Regions from separate parts of the Arthrobacter sp. 08Y14 genome, predicted to be linked through region 2. Evidence: riboswitches for the same ligand, from Rfam matches in the RefSeq annotation. Region 2 holds a riboswitch; the other holds the start of a gene.
The links. Region 2 has a riboswitch for cyclic di-AMP ahead of CXR03_RS17285 (M23 family metallopeptidase). Riboswitches for the same ligand answer to the same signal wherever they lie in the genome.
Positions count from the first base shown of each region.

Region 1: it holds a riboswitch for cyclic di-AMP, as region 2 does, so the genes downstream of both, CXR03_RS08920 (LysM peptidoglycan-binding domain-containing protein) here and CXR03_RS17285 (M23 family metallopeptidase) in region 2, are expected to answer to the same signal.

Region 1 is NZ_PJIX01000002.1:500,657-506,212, forward strand. Features, by position in the region: gene CXR03_RS08905 (response regulator transcription factor) at 1-632, shown strand, start outside; gene CXR03_RS08910 (HAMP domain-containing sensor histidine kinase) at 668-1,897, shown strand; gene CXR03_RS08915 (hypothetical protein) at 2,015-2,521, shown strand; gene CXR03_RS08920 (LysM peptidoglycan-binding domain-containing protein) at 2,670-3,575, opposite strand; cyclic di-AMP (ydaO/yuaA leader) riboswitch at 3,580-3,731, opposite strand; gene CXR03_RS08925 (hypothetical protein) at 3,967-4,578, opposite strand; gene CXR03_RS08930 (response regulator transcription factor) at 4,791-5,435, opposite strand; gene CXR03_RS08935 (histidine kinase) at 5,423-5,556, opposite strand, start outside.
Region 2 is NZ_PJIX01000005.1:95,787-101,342, forward strand. Features, by position in the region: gene CXR03_RS17275 (NlpC/P60 family protein) at 1-109, opposite strand, end outside; gene CXR03_RS17280 (NlpC/P60 family protein) at 142-978, opposite strand; cyclic di-AMP (ydaO/yuaA leader) riboswitch at 982-1,168, opposite strand; gene CXR03_RS17285 (M23 family metallopeptidase) at 1,264-2,034, opposite strand; cyclic di-AMP (ydaO/yuaA leader) riboswitch at 2,037-2,250, opposite strand; gene CXR03_RS17290 (metal-dependent transcriptional regulator) at 2,316-3,014, opposite strand; gene serC (phosphoserine transaminase) at 3,244-4,374, shown strand; gene CXR03_RS17300 (MFS transporter) at 4,417-5,556, opposite strand, start outside.

The DNA of each region.
Region 1 (5,556 bases), on a different contig from region 2:
ACCGGCAGCTGTCCCGGATGCTGGCGGACCTCCTGGAATCGGAGGGCTACGCCGTGACCCTGGCTTTTGACGGCCAGCGCGCACTCCACGAGGGCTTGACCCACCCCTTCGACGTTCTGCTCCTGGACCGCGGGCTGCCCGCCATCGAGGGGCTGGATGTGCTGTCGCGGCTCCGCAGCCGCGGGATCCTGACACCAGCCCTGGTCCTGTCCGCCTTGGGCAACCCCGCGGACCGCGTCGAGGGGCTGGACCGCGGAGCCGAAGACTACCTGGCGAAGCCCTTTGACATCGACGAGCTGCTGGCCCGCCTTCGGGCACTGCGGCGCCGGAACATCGCCCGGGTTCCCGTCCTGTCCGTGCCCGGCGGAGTTTTCGACACCGCGGGCCGCACGGTAACCACCGACGCCGGGGAAGTGGTGGTGCTCTCGGACCGGGAGAGCGCGCTGCTGGAACACCTGGCCCGCCGGCCCGGTCAGGTGTTTCCGCGGGCTGACCTGTTGAGCGCGGTCTTTCCGGAAGCGGACGACGACGGGGTGGTGGACACATATGTGCATTACCTTCGGCGCAAGCTGGGCAAGCAGGCAGTACTGACGGTGCGGGGAATCGGTTATCGGCTCGGTACCAGGTCATGAGGGTTCGGCGGCCGTGGAGCGGGAAACCCCGCAGTTTGGAGGACACTGAACTGCGGCGGGCGGCGCTGCGCCTGGCGGTACAGTTCACGGCGCTGACCGTGGTGCTGCTGGGTTTGGCCGGCGTTCTCGTGTACGGGCTTGTGTCCGCCCAGACCCGGAGCGCCGTGGAACAAACCCTCATTTCGGCTGTGGAGTCCGACTCTCCGCGGGAAGCTCCGCTGGATGTGTTTTTGGCGGTGTACGACGACGGCCGGCTGGCCGTGTCCCGCAACATGCCCTCGGGTCTGCCGGACGAAGAGGCGCTGGCTGAAGTGGCAAGAACCGGGGAATCCCGCCGGGACACGGTAACCGCCGGGGACCGCAGCTATGAAGTCCTCACTGCCCGCCGCGGCGGCGATGTGGTGCAGGCTGCCGTCGACACACGGGAGGCCACTGAACAGCTGCGACGCCTGGCTCTGGCGCTGGTGGTGTCGGTTCTTGCGGCGGGGCTTGCCGCCGGTGCACTTTCGGCCTGGGCGGCCCGGGCCGCCATGCGGCCGATGGCCGAAGCCCTGGCCCTGCAGCGGCGCTTTGTTGCCGATGCCAGCCATGAATTGAGGACACCGCTCACACTCCTGAGCATGCGCGCACAGATGCTCCGCCGTCGGCTGGCCGCGGAAACGGATGCGCCGAAGTCCCGCGAGGCAGCCGTTCACGCTGCCGACGAGGTGGTGGATGACACCAAGGTGCTTAACGGAATCCTCGAAGATTTGCTGATGTCTGCTGATCCCCGCCAATCGGGACCGTTGGAGGAGGTAAACCTGGTGTCGCTGGCCGGCTCCACCGTCAACTCCCTGGAACCCGCGGCTCATCGGCGGGGATTGACACTGGAACTTGAAGCCCCCGAGCCGCAGGTGCTGGTGCGCGGCGGACAGTTCGCGCTGCAGCGGGTGTTCACGGCGCTCGGCGCCAACGCCTTGGACTTTGCCCGTTCACAGGTGCGCTTCTCGGTTCGAAAAAGCGGCGGAGAAGCGGTCATTCGTGTGTCCGACGACGGACCTGGCTTTCCGCCCGGTTTCAGCCGGCACGCCTTCGAACGGTTTGCCTCGGCCCGCGACAGGGCAGAAGAAACGCCGGGACCACGGCATTACGGTCTGGGACTGGCCCTCGTGGCGGAAATTGCGGCACGGTACGGCGGCAGCGTCCAGGCCTTGCCGGCGGTGAACGGGTCCGGAGGTGTGCTGGAAGTGCGGCTTCCGGCAGCCCGGGAGCATTCCCCGTTCTGAGCAGCGGAAGCCCGAGAGCCTTGGAAGCCCGAGAGTCGTGGAAGTCTAAGAATCCTCGAAGAATCAGCTCCGAAAATAGTTGTGTAGGTAAACCACTATTGGAGGTGAGTAAACACGATGGCTTTCCGGGACAAGGTCAGGGGCCCGCTCGGCTGGATTCTTGGTGTCGTGGGAGGTCTGGCACTGCTGGTTGGTGCCTTCTTTGCCGGCCTGGCCACTGGTGACAACAGTGTCGACCAGGAACAGGCGTCAGTGACCGAACAGCAGGAAAACCAGCAGGACCCGGACACGGACCAGGACACTGATTCCAAGCCAGAAAAGGGTATGCGCGACGGCGACCACAAGATGCGCGGCGACGACGGGGAAGCCCAGGGCGACGGACAGGAGCCGGACAACGGCGACAAGAAGGGTGTCGAGGAAGGCACAGACGACGGCGCCACCGAGGATGGCACCCCCGAGGATGCACCGGAACGCGGGCACGCCGGCCGCCATCACGATGGCAAGTTCGACGATGGCACCCCGGACGAAGACCGCCCCGCCAGGGACCGACACAGCGACGGTGACCACCATGAAGACGGCGGGAACGATGGAAACGAAAACACTGAGAACGAGCCCGCGGCCTGACATTTCAGTTCACCGGCGCACCCCAACCGGGTGCGTGTCCTAACTAACCAAAGAGAACGCCCGGCCAACTGGCCGGGCGTTCTCTTACCTTTATCGGGGCGCAGGTCCGTTCGCTTCCTGCGCCCCGATAGGAGCTACTGCTGCGAGATTACGCTACGCGGTAGTAGACAGCGCCGGAACCGACGTTGGCGCTCTGCTGGACAGTCTGGTTGCCGTTCCATCCGCTGTGGATGGCCTGGCCGTCACCAACGTAGATGGCGATGTGGGCAAAGCCCATGCCGCCGTCGGCGTAGTAGATGATGTCGCCGGGCTGGGGGTCAGAAACCGGGGTTCCGTAAGCAGCCAGCTGTGCCGGTGCCAGGTCGCCCACCGAGTGGCCGGCTGCCCGGAGGGCAACCTCCACCAGGACGGTGCAGTCCTGGGCGGCGCCCATCTGGGCGTAGGCGGAGTTCAGCATGATGGAGTTCGTGCCGGTGACAGCTGCACCCGTGGAAGCGGCCGGGGTCACGGAGGACGCCTGGGTGCTGAAGGTGCTGAAGTCGGCTGCGGCCGGGCTGGCTTCCGCCGGTGCGGCGTAGACGGCCTCAGCCGGTGCAGCGTAGGCAGCTTCGGCGGGTGCGGCGTAGGCAGCTTCAGCTACCTCAGCAACAGCGCCTCCGGCGTACGTGATGACGTCACCGGGGTAGATGATGGATTCCAGCGCAAGGCCGTTCAGTGCCAGGACGTTGTCCAGGCTGACGCCGTAGGTGGCTGAAATTGCACTCAGGGTGTCGCCCGGCTGGACAACGTGCGTTGACGCGGTGGAGACCGCGGCGGGTGCCGGAGTTTCCACGGGCGCGGTGACAGCCGCAGGAGCGCTGTAAGACTCGGTTGAGTCGTTTGCGATGACGCCTGCCGAGGCGGGGCCGGCCATGCTCAGCACCAGGCCGGAGCCTGCCGCCATGACTGCAGCGGCGCTGCCCACGGTGCGGGCCTTGCCGCTTGCGGTGTTTGCGATTGCGGCCCACATTCCGATATTTCCGGCACGGTGGCGTCCACGAGTATTGTTCAACATTAGAGTTACCTCTCCCGATACCTGCGAGGTGAGCTGTCGGATGCGGATGGGAGTCATCCGGTCCGCCGAAGAAACCCTCGGCTGACTTAACCCCAAGGATTCAAGGAACCCGTAAGTGGTTCCCCCGCCTCTGCCGAAGTGTGAAATCTGTGGACCTTGACCAGCGGCAGAGCTAGGTAACAAGTCAAGGGCGCCGTTTCAGGTAACGGCATGGCTTCAACAGTACAAGCTGATTACGGGCAGATAACTATTTAGTAACGAAGGTCGCACAGGCGTGTGAGTGGCGCCGCTGTATGGTATTGGTGGCCGGTGGCACAATAGGCCGCCGCGCCCCCGGAAACCGGGGGTATGGGGAGCCGGCGGATCCCCGCAATCAGCCCGCCGGAGACCGTTAGGCAGGCGAATCCGTCTGGCGCTGGAGCGTGGCTGAGGTCAACTCCCCGAATCCGTGCACCAGGTCACCGGGTGCAAGCCTCAGCCCGCGGGCAACACCGGATCCCTTCAGCACTGAACCGCGCTTTTCGGCCGGCAGCGAAGCATGGTCCCCGCCGTCGGCCAGCACCACTGACTCCGCACGGACCGCGCCAACGATCTGCGATCCGGAGCCAAGCACCGACCTTCCCGTCACGACGGCACCGTGGGTGAGCCGGGCGCGGTCGCCCACTGCAACAGCATCCGACCGGCCCGCCGTGAGCTGGACGCCGCCCGGCCCCAGGGTGATTTCGGAGCCGAGCAGAAGCATTCCGCCGTCCTCCGCAGACAAGAACGTACTTGGATAAAAGATGTTCCGGTCTCCAATGACGCAGAAACTCTGTTCGTCGACGGCAATAACGGTTCCGGGATAAAACACATTACCCTCGCCCAGCTGTGCTTTGCGGGAAATCAGTATGGATGAAGGGTCCAGGATCTTCTGGGTGGCACAGAGCTGCAGGATTTCCGCGACGGTGAGGTAACCGAATTCTTGGCGAATACTGTCGGGATCGTTCCCTTGAAGCTCTGGCATATTCATCTCTTCCTCGTCATCTTGCCGGACCGGGTATGCATCAACCGGAACCGGGGCACTCTTTAGCCTACCTGTCCTGTTCGCTGTGCCGCAGCGGACTGGATGGAAGGACCAGCGGTACAGTCCGGTGACACGTTTGTCCAGAGTGCGGGCGGGGTGCGCAGGAGAAAAAATGTTTGGGTCAGCAAATGCTTTCCGTAAATCCCAGTCAATTAGGACCGAAGGTACGCCAAAGTGGCCAGAACCCGGCGGTGGCCGCTGTCAGACGGAGAAAGACCGAGTTTCGCGAAGATATTGCCGATGTGCTTGCTGACGGCGGTTTCGGAAACGAAAATGGCCTGGGCAATGGCAGTGTTGCCGAGTCCCTCGGCCACCAGCCCCAGCACTTGGAACTCCCGCGGGGTCAGTGACCTCACCGGGTCCTGCGTGCCGCGGCGGCTGAAGAGCTGGGCAATGACTTCCGGGTCCATCACCGTTCCGCCGGCCAGGACACGCCTCAGGCCGTCCACGAAATCGCCCACCTTGCCCACGCGTTCCTTCAGCAGGTAGCCCACGCCCTGCGCACCGGAGGCCAGGAGCCGGCTGGCATATCTGTCCTCCACATAGGAGGACAGGACCAGGACCGGAAAGTCCGGTACGCGCGAACGCAGCTCCAGCGCGGCGCGCAGCCCCTCATTAGTGAACGACGGCGGCATCCGGACATCGAGGACCGCACCGTCCGCGCTCCCCGGCTCAAAGGCGGCGAGCAGGTCCTCAGCGTTGTCAGCCGAGCCGACCACCTCGAAACCCTCGCCCTTCAGCAGCAGCTCCAGTCCGGCGCGCAGAAGGGCATCATCTTCGGCGATCAGAAGGCGCATGGCAGTTCCACCCTTAGCTCGGTTGGTCCGCCCTGCGGACTGTTGAGGATCAGCTTGCCGCCAAAAGCGGAGGCCCGGCGGGCAATTCCCGCCAGCCCGGTGCCCCTGCCGGCCCCGGGGC
Region 2 (5,556 bases):
GCCGTCCCATGGAACCGGCGTTGGCAGACACTGCCTGGGCAAGTGCACTCAGCGGTGCGGTGCGTTCCACCGGTGCGCGGTGACGGGCACGCTCAGTTGTAGAAGTCATGCGAGTGAAGTCTCCGTTATCTGCAACTGGGCTTAGCTGACGCGGACGAAGCTTGCGCCGCCGAGGTAGGACAGCGGGTGCAGAACGGTGTTCATACCGTCGAAGCCGCCGCTGATTACCTGACCGTTGCCCACGTAGATTGCTACGTGGCCGGAGGTGATGACGAGGTCGCCCGGCTCGGGCGAGCCGACAACAGAGCCGTATGCGAAGAACTGCGCGGGAGCCAGGTCGCCAACCGACTTGCCGACCGAACGCAGTGCATTCTCCACCATGGCGGTGCAGTCCTGGGCAACGCCGATCTGCGAGTAGGCGGAGGCTACCAGGGCCGCGCCAATACCGCTGGCTGCGGGAGCAGGAGCCGAAGCAGGTGCGGGAGCCGGGGTGTTGACGGCCGGAGCCGCTGCAGGTGCCGCGTTGGTGGCGGCCGGGGCTGCGGGCTGGGCCTGAACGGCTACGGCCTGCTGCGCCTGAACGGCGGCAGCCTGCTGGGCCTGAACTGCCTGCTCCTGGGCTACGGCGGCTGCAGCCGCTGCTGCTTCTTCCGCAGCAACCTGGGCACGGTATTCAGCGCCGGATACAGCAGAGACCGGCTCAATGGTGGCCAGTTCGAAGGGTGCCTGTGCGGAGACCGAAACGGCGCCGGTGGTGGTTACGGCACTGAGCGGAGTGGCCTCGAGTGCCTGACGATCGGTGCTGACGGCTGCCTGGGCGGGAAGACCAGCGGCCAGGACGAGTCCTGAAGCAGCGACGACGACGGCTGCCTGGCGGCCGATGGTTCCCACATTGGAGGTGACGGCCCGGGACAATGCTGAAATTGGGCTCGACTGGACGGTGGCCGCGCGACGGCGGCCGTGAGCTACTGATGACACAAGTTTGCCTCTCCCAATGCCTGCGAGGTGAGCTGTCGGATTCGGATGGGAGTCACCCGGTTGCCGGCTGTGAAGCCTGGCAACTTAACCCCAAGGGCTTCTTGCGAAGCCCGAATTTGGTTCCCCCGCCTCTGCCATGCGATGTTGCGAACGGACCTCAGACAGTGGCAGAGCTCGGCGATCTGTTAGAGGGTGCCCGATCTTTAGGTCGATCAGGCACGAGGATGACCTTACAACAACATTTGGCCAATGTCACGTTCAGGTCACGGAATGGTTATCCTGCGGTCACAGCCAGCCCAGCGGGTCAACAACTTCGCCGTTCACCATGACCTCAAAGTGCAGGTGGCAGCCCGTGGAAGCACCGGTGGTACCGCTGGCCCCCACCAGGTCCCCCCGCTCCACCGTGGCTCCCACAGCAACGGCAAGGCTGGACATGTGGTTGTAAGTCGTTTCAACACCGTTACCGTGGTCCACAACCACGCGGTTGCCGCCACCGTAGGCGTGCCAGCCCGAGAAGGTCACGGTCCCGGACGCAGCTGCAGTGACGTCAGTGCCGCAGGCGGCCGAAAAGTCCTGGCCGCGGTGCATCTCGCCCGCGGTGCCCGTGATCGGGCTGACCCGGTAGCCGAAGCCCGACGTTTCAACGAGGTCCGCTGCCAGCGGCTTCGCGAGCGTCCCCTTGGCCGCGCCTGCAGAGATCTCCGAACCGGAGGCAACAACCACGTGTCGGAGTTTGGCTTCGGGATCGAATTTGCTGCTGAGTGCGGCACGTTCAAAGCTGACTGTCGCTTCGGGATCAGCCGATACCACCGGGGCTTCAACCGCAACAGCCTGCAGTTCCTGCACGGGCTCGCTGACGGCGGCGGTGGTGGGGATGGCAACGGTGAGGATCAGGCCGGAGGTTGCCGCTGTGATCGCTACCTTTTGTGCGGTGTCGCCTAGGGTGTGGTTCTTGGTTTCCGCGCGGCGGCGGCCGGATGTCTGGCCGTTCCGGGAGCGTGGAGCCGGGGCCGGAGCAGACGCGCGGCGCCTGCCCGGGGCAGCATGCTTCGACAAGGTATACCTCTCTCATATGCCTGCGAAGTTAGCTGTCGGATTCGAGTAGAGAAACTCGGCCCCGCACTCACCACCGGCCACACCAGTGGTGCGGCCGCTGTGCTGATGCTGGAGGCTTCACCCCGAGGCAGCCTTGGCTGCCGATTGATGGGTCCTCCGCCCCTGCCTGAAAGTCTGAAATTCCGGGCCAGTGGCAGGGTTCGGCGTAAGGCCCGGATAACGGTGTTATTTCAACGTCATTAAGTCACTATAGGTTAAGGAAGCCAAAAGAGACCATTCCGTTATCCGGCGGTGGAAACAAACACGTGGTTGGCTACCTCTGGAGGAAGCTCGAGCGCCCCTTCAATCCCTGGTACGCGCACGGAGATGTAGCCGGCCACCGTCTCGGCGGTAAGTTCCGCACCCGGGCGCAGCCCTGCCTCATCAAGCTGGACGAGCAGTTCGGGCTCCACCTGGACCGGTTCGGCAAGGCGAACCAGCTGCAGCTTGGTTCCGGGCTCAGTCGCGGCAACCGCTGCAACCAGGTTGATGACTCCGTGGTGGAAGAGTTCGGCGGCTACTCCGCCAATCTCTTCCAGGCCCGGGATGGGGTTTCCGTACGGCGATTCCGTGGGCCGGCCCAACAATTCATAAAGGCGCCGCTCCACCCGCTCGCTCATCACGTGTTCCCAGCGGCAGGCTTCATCATGCACATACGCCCAGTCCAAGCCGATCACGTCTGAGAGCAGCCGTTCCGCCAGGCGGTGCTTACGCATCACTTCCGTTGCCCGGCGCCGGCCCAGTTCGGTCAGCTCGAGATGCCTGTTCCCGGACACCACCACCAGTCCGTCCCGTTCCATCCGGCCGATTGTCTGGGAGACCGTTGGCCCGGAGTGGCGCAGGCGTTCTGCGATCCGCGCCCGGAGCGCAACAATGTTCTCCTCTTCAAGCTCCAGGATGGTCCGCAGATACATCTCAGTGGTATCGATGAGGTCCGTCATGGCAGGGCCGCTCCTATGTATTCGAGGGAAGATCAGGAGAACAACGGCTGGACGCCGCCGCCACAGGTGATTACTGCCAATACGTTACTTCATTGACCCACGGGGCGGATAATTCCAGCGGTGTCCGGCACCTTGCTGAGCGAGTTCACAAATGGCCCGGACACGGCACGGTGGGGCAGAATAAAAGGGCATATCAGAGCACCCTGCCTACCGCTTGGAGCGATACCCCATGGGCGAAACCGCCTCGCTAACGATTCCCGCCGAACTACTCCCCCGGGACGGCCGGTTCGGTGCCGGCCCCTCCAAGGTGCGTCCGGAACAGATGGAAGCACTGTCCCGCGCCGGCGCAAACCTGCTCGGCACCTCCCACCGCCAGGCACCCGTCCGTAATCTTGTGGGGAACGTACGGGAGGGACTCTCCAGCCTTTTTCGCGCGCCGGACGGCTACGAGGTGGTACTTGGGGTAGGCGGTTCCACCGCATTCTGGGATGTGGCGTCCTTCGGCCTGGTTCGGGAAAAAGCACAGCATTTGTCCTTCGGCGAGTTCGGTTCCAAATTCGCCGCGGCCACCAACAAGGCTCCGTTCCTCGCGGAGTCCTCCATCATCAAGGCTGACCCGGGAACCCGTCCCGAGGCTGTCGCTGAGGCCGGAGTGGACGTTTACGCCTGGCCCCAGAATGAAACATCCACGGGCGTCGCCGCACCGGTCCGGCGTGTTCAGGGCGCCGACGCCGATTCACTGGTCCTCATCGACGCGACCTCTGCCGCCGGTGGCTTGGACGTGGACCTGGCGGAATCCGATGTGTACTACTTTGCTCCGCAGAAGAACTTCGCTTCCGACGGAGGGTTGTGGCTGGGCATGTTTTCCCCCGCGGCACTGGAACGGGCCGCGCAGATCAATGCAACGGACCGCTGGATTCCCGATTTCCTGAACCTGCAGACGGCCATCGACAATTCCAAGCTCAACCAGACCTACAACACGCCGTCGCTGTCCACCCTGGTCACGCTGAACGCGCAAATCGAATGGCTGAACGCGAACGGCGGCCTGGACTTCGCCACCGCGCGCACAGCGGACTCCGCCGGCCGGATCTATGCCTGGGCGGAAGCTTCCCCTCTGGCCACTCCCTTCGTGGCCCGGCCCGAGGACCGCTCCAATGTCATTGCCACGATTGACTTCGACGACAGCATTGATGCGGCGGCAATCGCAAAGACGCTCCGCGCAAACGGCGTCGTGGACGTGGAGCCTTACCGCAAGCTCGGCCGCAACCAACTGCGGATCGCAACGTTCGTGGCCATCGAGCCGGACGACGTCAGCGCGCTGCTGCAGTGCATTGACTACGTCATCGAACACACCCGGTAATTCCCCCGGACAGCGAGAGAGCCAACCAGCAGGACCCGGCCTTTAGACCAGGCCCGGGTCCTGCTCTGTCTCACTGGTGGTCATGTGGAGCCGCCGGGGAAGAGCCCGGTCATAGTGAATCCGCAGGTGGTGCGCCCGCCATGCCCAGACGAAACCCACCACGGCGGTGATAAGCCCGGATGCGGCCGCTACGCCCAGGCTCCAGCGCGGCCCAAAACTGTTGGATACCCAGCCCACCAGAGGAGCACCGATGGGGGTTCCTCCCATGAAGATGGCGAAGTACAGCGCCATCACCCGCCCGCGCATCACCGGGGTGGTGGTCGTTTGGACATAGGCGTTGGCGCTGGTCATCAGGGTGAGCGCAAAGAGTCCCACCGGAATGAGCGACACGGCAAACCACAACAGGGTGGGCGCTGAGGCTGCCACCAGGCAGGCTGCACCAAAAGCCCCAGCCGCACCGAAGACAAAACGCAGCCGCGGTTTGTCCCGCCGTGCCGAGAGCAGCGCCCCGCACACCGAGCCAATGGCCATGACCGAGTTCAGCAAACCGAAGATTCCGGCGTCCTGGCCGAACTCGGTGCGGGCCATGGCCGCAATGAAGACGGCGAAGTTGAGCCCGAAGGTGCCCACGATAAACACGGCCAAAAGCACCATCATCAGGTCGGGGCGAAGCCGGACGTACTGCAAACCCGCCCTGATGCGCCCCTTGCCCGGAGCCGCTTTGGGCAGAACCCTTAGTTCACTGCTGCGCATCTTCAGCAGGGCGATGACCATGGCAGCGAAGGTGAGGGTGTTAATAAGGAAGACCCAGCCCGGGCCAACCGCAACCGTCAGCAGTCCTGCTGCGGCGGGGCCGACCATGCGGGCACCGTTGAAGGAGGCACTGTTCAGGGCAACGGCGTTGGGCAGGTCGGATTCACCCACGACTTCCGAAACGAAGCTTTGGCGGGCCGGCGCGTCCACGGCGGAGACCACGCCCAGCGCAAGCGCAAACGCGTAGACGTGCCACAGCTGGGCGGCGCCCGAAAGGACCAGCACCCCCAGCCCCAGGCCCAGAGCGGCCATGGCCACCTGCGTGAAGACCAGCACCTTGCGCCGGTTGTAAGTGTCGGCAATCAAGCCGGCCCAGGGAGCCAGCACCAGCTGGGGGCCGAGCTGCAGGGCCATGACGATGCCCATCGC